2 regions of the Sporosarcina sp. YIM B06819 genome follow, and region 2 is predicted to be linked to the other one. Evidence: predicted binding sites of a transcription regulator. Region 2 holds the regulator's gene; the other holds the start of a gene.
What was found. The regulator LexA, encoded in region 2, represses DNA repair genes until DNA is damaged. The targets are predictions, from matches to a motif close to CGAACATATGTTCG.

Region 1: parE (DNA topoisomerase IV subunit B) is a predicted target of LexA. The motif match lies at 1,320-1,333, and genes of this name have one in related genera.

The regions. Positions count from the first base shown of each region.
Region 1 covers NZ_JAWLIQ010000002.1:186,455-189,886, reverse strand. Annotated here, with positions in the region: gene R2B72_RS02425 (hypothetical protein) at 1-104, shown strand, start outside; gene R2B72_RS02420 (HesB/YadR/YfhF family protein) at 117-410, opposite strand; gene plsY (glycerol-3-phosphate 1-O-acyltransferase PlsY) at 449-1,051, opposite strand; gene parE (DNA topoisomerase IV subunit B) at 1,348-3,321, shown strand; gene parC (DNA topoisomerase IV subunit A) at 3,318-3,432, shown strand, end outside.
Region 2 covers NZ_JAWLIQ010000007.1:46,039-49,470, reverse strand. Annotated here, with positions in the region: gene R2B72_RS05415 (trimeric intracellular cation channel family protein) at 1-103, opposite strand, end outside; gene R2B72_RS05410 (aminotransferase class I/II-fold pyridoxal phosphate-dependent enzyme) at 355-1,572, shown strand; gene lexA (transcriptional repressor LexA) at 1,688-2,308, opposite strand; gene R2B72_RS05400 (hypothetical protein) at 2,491-2,802, shown strand; gene R2B72_RS05395 (recombinase family protein) at 2,799-3,432, shown strand, end outside.

The DNA.
Region 1 (3,432 bases), on a different contig from region 2:
GTAAACATGAGCGAGACATTTTGCTGGCAGAAGGTTTGTCGAACCAACTCGAACGGTTTGGTTTGCTAGCCAATACTAGTGAAGATGACATGAAAAAAGCGTGAGGGCACAATGCCTCACGCTTTTTCATATGAATAAATGAGTTCGTCTACTGTAGGATCAACGTTAACGTGCAAGTCGTGCCCTTGGAAATACCATTCATCACGACGTTCAATATAGAATTGGACACCATTATGTTCAGTTTGAACCGCGGCTTCATCAGGTTCTTCCATTCTGACGCCCAGTGAAAATCCTGCATGTAATGGACTTGCACCGCCGTATCTAGCAAAAAACTTGATGCTATCGCCCGTTTTGGCAGCCATTTCTTCTGTAAACCAATGCAACGCTTCAGTTGATAAAATAATTTTCAATGTCCCACACCAGCCTCTCGGTTACTATCTCCATTGTATTATAACCACTTCACTTTTGGCTCGGTTCCTGCTCTGATACGTCCAATGTTTTCTCGGTGACGATAAAAGATAAAGATAGCGAACAAGCCAATCATAATGATAAGTGTGAAATCGCCTGTTCTAACATAATGAAAAATGCTGTAGAGGAAGCCAACAAGAGCATCAAGCATTGAAGTCAGTGAGACCATTTTTGTTAGCTTCAATACGATAAAGAACGTGATAAAAAGTAAAAGAAAAACTGGCCAATTATAACCTAAAAGCACGCCACCAGATGTAGCCACGGCTTTGCCACCTTTAAAACGAGCAAATACGGGAAACATATGGCCAACAACCGCAATAATTCCTGGAATGAGTGGATGTACGTTAGTTTGTTCGAAAAAAGGCAAGGTTAATAATAAAACAGCTGCGGTCCCTTTTAAAATATCAATGAGTGTCACAGCAATCCCCGCTTTTTTACCTAAAATACGAAATGTATTGGTTGCACCTAAATTGCCACTCCCGTACTGGCGGATATCCATTTTGTAAAAGAGCTGCCCAACCCATAGTGCCGATGGGATGGAACCGAGTAAATAGGCGATGAGTAAAAGTAAAATAGTTTCCATTCTATACCCCTTTATATAGTTCTATATGATTTCAGTTTAGCAGAACCATGTGGTCACTACAATGGCTTCAGCTAGAGAATTATCTGTCTTCTGCTAAAATGTTGATGTGGTGGATTAGAATATTTCATGCACGAACATCTGATTTTACCACCTGTCATTTAACGAACATCATTGCAATAAATCATCTTCTTCTATACAATAAGTGGAGCAAGCTTCCGGGAACGTTGATTTGACAACCTTCTCGTGAAGCAGTACGATTATATAAAAGAGAACATTCGTTTGATGGAGGTCGTAATTTGACGAAACAACAAGAAACAATACAATACGATGATGATTCGATTCATGTACTAGAAGGCCTTGAGGCGGTTCGTAAACGCCCTGGTATGTACATAGGATCTACCGATTCTCGTGGACTGCATCACCTGGTCTATGAAATCGTTGATAATGCGGTAGACGAGGCGCTAGCAGGATTTGGCTCAGAAGTCGATGTAACGCTTCATACAGATGGCAGTGTGAGTGTCCGAGACTATGGACGCGGTATGCCAACGGGAATACATGCGACGGGAAAGCCGACAGTAGAAGTCATTCTAACTGTTCTCCATGCTGGCGGTAAATTTGGTCAAGGCGGCTACAAAACGAGTGGTGGACTTCACGGCGTAGGGGCATCTGTTGTCAACGCTTTATCCGAATGGCTCGAAGTAACGATTTTCCGCGACGGCAAAAAGTTTCGCCAACGCTTTGAACAAGGTGGCAAGCCTGTCACAACACTCGAACAAATTGGCACAACACGTGACAAAGGGACGTTGATCCATTTTAAACCGGATCCGTCTATTTTTTCGGTACTAAAATATCAATACGACACCTTAAGTGAACGTTTACGTGAGTCTGCATTCTTGTTGAAAGGTCTTAAAATCGATCTAAAAGAACAAGGCACGGACAAGCACGACATTTTTCATTATGAAACAGGGATCGAGGCCTTTATCTCCTACCTGAATGAAGAGAAGGATGTGCTGCATCCTGTTGCTTATTTAGACGGGCAATCGGACGACATTGAAGTCGAGTTTGCCTTCCAATTCAGTGATGGCTATTCGGAAACGATTTTGTCATTTGTTAATAACGTGCGGACAAAAGACGGCGGCACTCATGAAACGGGTGCAAAAACGGCGATGACTCGTGTTTTCAATGAGTATGCGAGAAAAACGGGTTTATTGAAAGAGAAGGATAAGAATTTGGAAGGCTCGGACATTCGTGAAGGGATTTCGGCCATTGTATCCGTTCGTATACCAGAGGAAATCTTGCAATTTGAGGGACAAACGAAAGGGAAGCTTGGGACGAGCGAAGCACGCGGTATCACAGATTCCATCGTATCTCAGAAACTACTCTATTTTCTTGAAGAAAATGCTGATTTAAGTGCGTCGCTTGTTCGGAAAGCGATTCGTGCACAACAAGCAAGGGAAGCGGCACGTAAAGCACGTGAGGATGCGCGTTCTGGGAAAAAGAGAAAAAGAGCAGATACACTATTGTCCGGTAAATTAACGCCTGCACAATCGAGAAACGCGGCTAAAAATGAACTGTATCTTGTCGAAGGTGACTCTGCGGGAGGATCTGCCAAACAAGGTCGTGACCGCGTATTCCAAGCGATTTTGCCGTTGCGAGGGAAAGTACTTAACACGGAAAAAGCGAAACTTGAAGATATACTAAAAAACGAAGAGATCAATATGATTATTCATGCGATTGGGGGCGGCGTAGGCTCGGACTTCCAAGTAGAAGACATTGCCTATGACAAAGTCATTATTATGACGGATGCCGATACGGACGGGGCACATATTCAAGTGTTACTGCTGACATTCTTCTATCGCTATATGAAACCACTTATTGAAGCAGGCAAAGTGTACATTGCATTACCACCCCTCTACAAGGTGTTTAAAGGGGCAGGGAAGAGCGAGAAGCTCGCCTATGCATGGACAGAAGCCGATTTGGATGAAGCCATGAAGAAGATCGGTAAAGGCTATATGCTCCAGCGCTATAAAGGGCTTGGTGAAATGAACGCCGATCAGCTATGGGATACAACGATGAATCCGGAAACACGAACGCTAATCCGCGTGACAATCGAAGATAATGCAATATCCGAACGCCGTGTCACAACATTGATGGGTGATAAAGTAGAGCCAAGACGACGTTGGATTGAAGAAAACGTCGACTTCGGTATGCAGGAAGAACATAATATTTTGGACAATGAATTTTTGCACGTCGAGGGGGACTTTGAATGACTTTAGAAGAACGTTACCAGGATCTACCCTTGGAAGAAGTGATTGGTGACCGATTTGGTCGTTATAGTAAATACATCATTCAGGACCGGGCATTACCGGACGCAAGAGATG
Region 2 (3,432 bases):
ATATATAGACGCCGAAAATATCATATTCCTCTTCCATCGCGACAATCGCGCCTGAAATGGCAAATGCCGCAGTACCTATGAAACTAAACACATCCCAAGCCAATGCACTTCCTCCATTCGACTTCAATCAGCAGGGAGTTCAAGCTCCCTGCTGATTGAAGTTAGCCTACGGCGGATGTCACAAATTTTTGCCGCAGCGTAATTGATTATACCTTATTGCATTCTACCAGATATCCTATGACTAGTCCTTTAGCGGATGGACTGCTATTATAATGGGGTGACTATTTTACGGAATGAGGAATTACAATGATATTGAACGAACTAGATGAGTTTTTACTGGAGAAAACGGAAGCAATGGAAGACAAGCTAGCTCCGTTTTTCAAAGATGTTGAAAAAATTGCATTTTACAATCAACGGAAAGTACTGGCTGCCTTCCGAAAAAATATGGTGAGTGATTTTCATCTAATGGGTTCAACGGGTTATGGCTATGATGATAGTGGCCGCGATGTGCTGGAGCAAGTCTACGCCGATGTTTTCGGAGCAGAAGATTGCCTCGTGCGCAATCAAATTATTTCAGGAACACATGCTATTTCCATCAGTCTCTTCGGCATTCTGCGCCCTGGTGATGAACTGTTGTATATTACGGGAAAACCTTATGATACGTTAGAATCCATTGTATCTGGTAAGGGAAAAGACACGGGTTCCTTACAGGATTATGGCATTTCGTATAAACATATTGATCTGAATGAAGATGGTTCAGTTAATTTTGATGAAGTGATAAAAAGTATGCATAGTAAAACGAAGATGATTGGTATTCAGCGGTCAAAAGGTTATTCGGATCGCCCTTCGTTCATGGTAGATGAAATCGGTGAAATGGTTCGCAAAGTGAAGGCTGTGAATCCGGAAGTTGTCGTTTTCGTAGATAATTGTTATGGAGAGTTTGTGGAAGATAAAGAGCCGATGGAAGTCGGGGCAGATTTAATGGCAGGCTCTCTAATAAAAAATCCAGGTGGCGGGCTTGTGCGAACAGGCGGTTATATCGCAGGTCGAGCTGACCTGGTTGAACAATGTGCTTACCGTATGACATCACCGGGACTTGGAGCAGAGGCTGGGGCTTCGCTGGATACGTTACTTGAAATGTATCAAGGCTTTTTCCTTGCGCCACATGTCGTCAGCCAGGCGGTGAAGGGAGCGCTATTGACAGCGGCGCTACTTGAGGACTTCGGACTCAAGACGTCGCCTCATTATACGGAAAAAAGAACTGATTTGATTCAATCGGTATCCTTTAAAAATGCGGACCAAATGATTGCCTTCTGTCGGACAATCCAAGCCAACTCGCCAATTAATGCGCATTACGCGCCGGAGCCATCGTATATGCCTGGCTACACAGACGACGTCATCATGGCGGCAGGGACCTTCATTCAAGGCTCCAGTATCGAATTGACAGCAGATGGCCCGATTAGACCACCATACACGGCGTATGTCCAAGGTGGGCTGACGTATGAGCATGTGAAGGCAGCGGTACTATCTTCTGTCGAGAAGTTAATAGAAGATGGTTTAATTGAGCAGTGAGCATCGTGGATTGTCAGGGTGAAGGTGTAAACTGTAAGTGAACAGGCAAACCAGTTGACCAACATAAAAAGAGCTGTTCCCCATTCAAGGGAACAGCTCTTTTGTATCTTAAGAATTAGTGGATTAAGCGGTACACACCGACAACTTTACCAAGAATTGAAACGTTGTCAACGATGATTGGATCCATTGAAGAGTTTTCAGGCTGTAGACGGAAATAATCTTTCTCCTTGAAGAAACGTTTCACCGTTGCCTCATCGTCTTCGGTCATTGCTACAACGATTTCTCCATTGTGCGCTGTTTGCTGTTGCTTGACGATAACATGGTCGCCGTTTAGGATGCCGGCTTCGATCATACTATTGCCGACAATTTCAAGCATGAAAAGATTGTCCTCATTGGTCCCGAATGATTCTGGTAACGGGAAGTACTCCTCGATATTTTCAATCGCCGTAATCGGTAAGCCTGCTGTTACTTTGCCAACCAAAGGAACATTAATGACGCCTGGTTTCATCGCTTCCAGTCCTTCTGGATCAAGCACTTCGATAGCTCTTGGTTTCGTTGGGTCACGTCTGATGAAACCTTTGCTTTCCAATCGGGCAAGATGGCCATGTACAGTCGAACTCGATGCAAGACCGACTGCTTCACCAATTTCTCGTACGGATGGCGGATAGCCTTTTTTCTTTACTTCTTCTTTGATAAAAGCCAAAATGTCTTCTTGTCTCTTCGAAATTTTTTTCAATCCATTCACCTCTTAACTAGAATTCTACTGACTACTGAAAGTCGGGCTAATTTAATAAGATTAGTATATCATCGTTGCGAACAGATGGCAAACACAGGTTCTAAAAAACTGTTGACATTTGTTTTTTTCTTTTTTATACTAAGAACAAGTATTCCGAACAAACATTCTAGAGGGGGATAATCATGAGTTTTATTAAAAATAACAGTTATATTTTACTACTAATCATTTTATGTATGGGATTTTCAATTATAGGTATCACAAAATCGAGTAAGGCGCAGCATATGACGGAAATCACCATTATGGAAGGCGATACACTTTGGGGTCTTGCTCTTCATCATGCAGAAGATATGTCGAAAGAACAGTGGATGAAAGAAGTAATGAGGCTGAATGATCTTGAAACTGCTACAATAAAAACGGGGGAAGATTTATTACTACCTACTAAACCAACGGTAGAAAACCAAAAAATAATACAACTTGCAGGTGATAATCGGTGAATGGACGTCAAAAGAACTGTGTAATTTATTGCCGGGTAAGCACGGAGAAGGATGCACAGGAAATGTCTCTTGTTAGGCAGGAAGAAGAGCTTGTTGAGTTGGCGGCTGAACTTGGTCTTGAGGCTATAAAAGTTTTTAAGGACAAGCATAGTGGTTTTGACATTGACCGGGAAGGGTTGCTAAGTCTGCTCGATTTCATCCGTGATGAAGAAGTCGATGCGGTGTTGATCCAAGATGAGACGAGGCTAGGACGTGGCAATGCGCGGATGGCCGTACTGCATTTATTGGCGAAAACAAATACGGCGATATATTCTCGGAACGATAGTGGGCCAATTGCACTCAACGAAATGGATACAATGTTGCTAGAAATTTTATCGATTGTCGAAGAATATCAACGCAAACTACATAATGCTAAAATACGACGAGGCATGAAACGTGCGGTACGAGAAGGCTACCGTCCAGAACATAACTTGAAAAATAGAGGAAATGTAGAAGGGCGCGAACGCATTGAAGTGCCTACGCATGAGATCGTTGCACTCCGTGTGAAAGGTTTGACGTATGCTGAAATAACAGGCGTGTTAAATGGACTGGGACATGATATTAGCAAAGCGACCGTACATCGTCGATTTA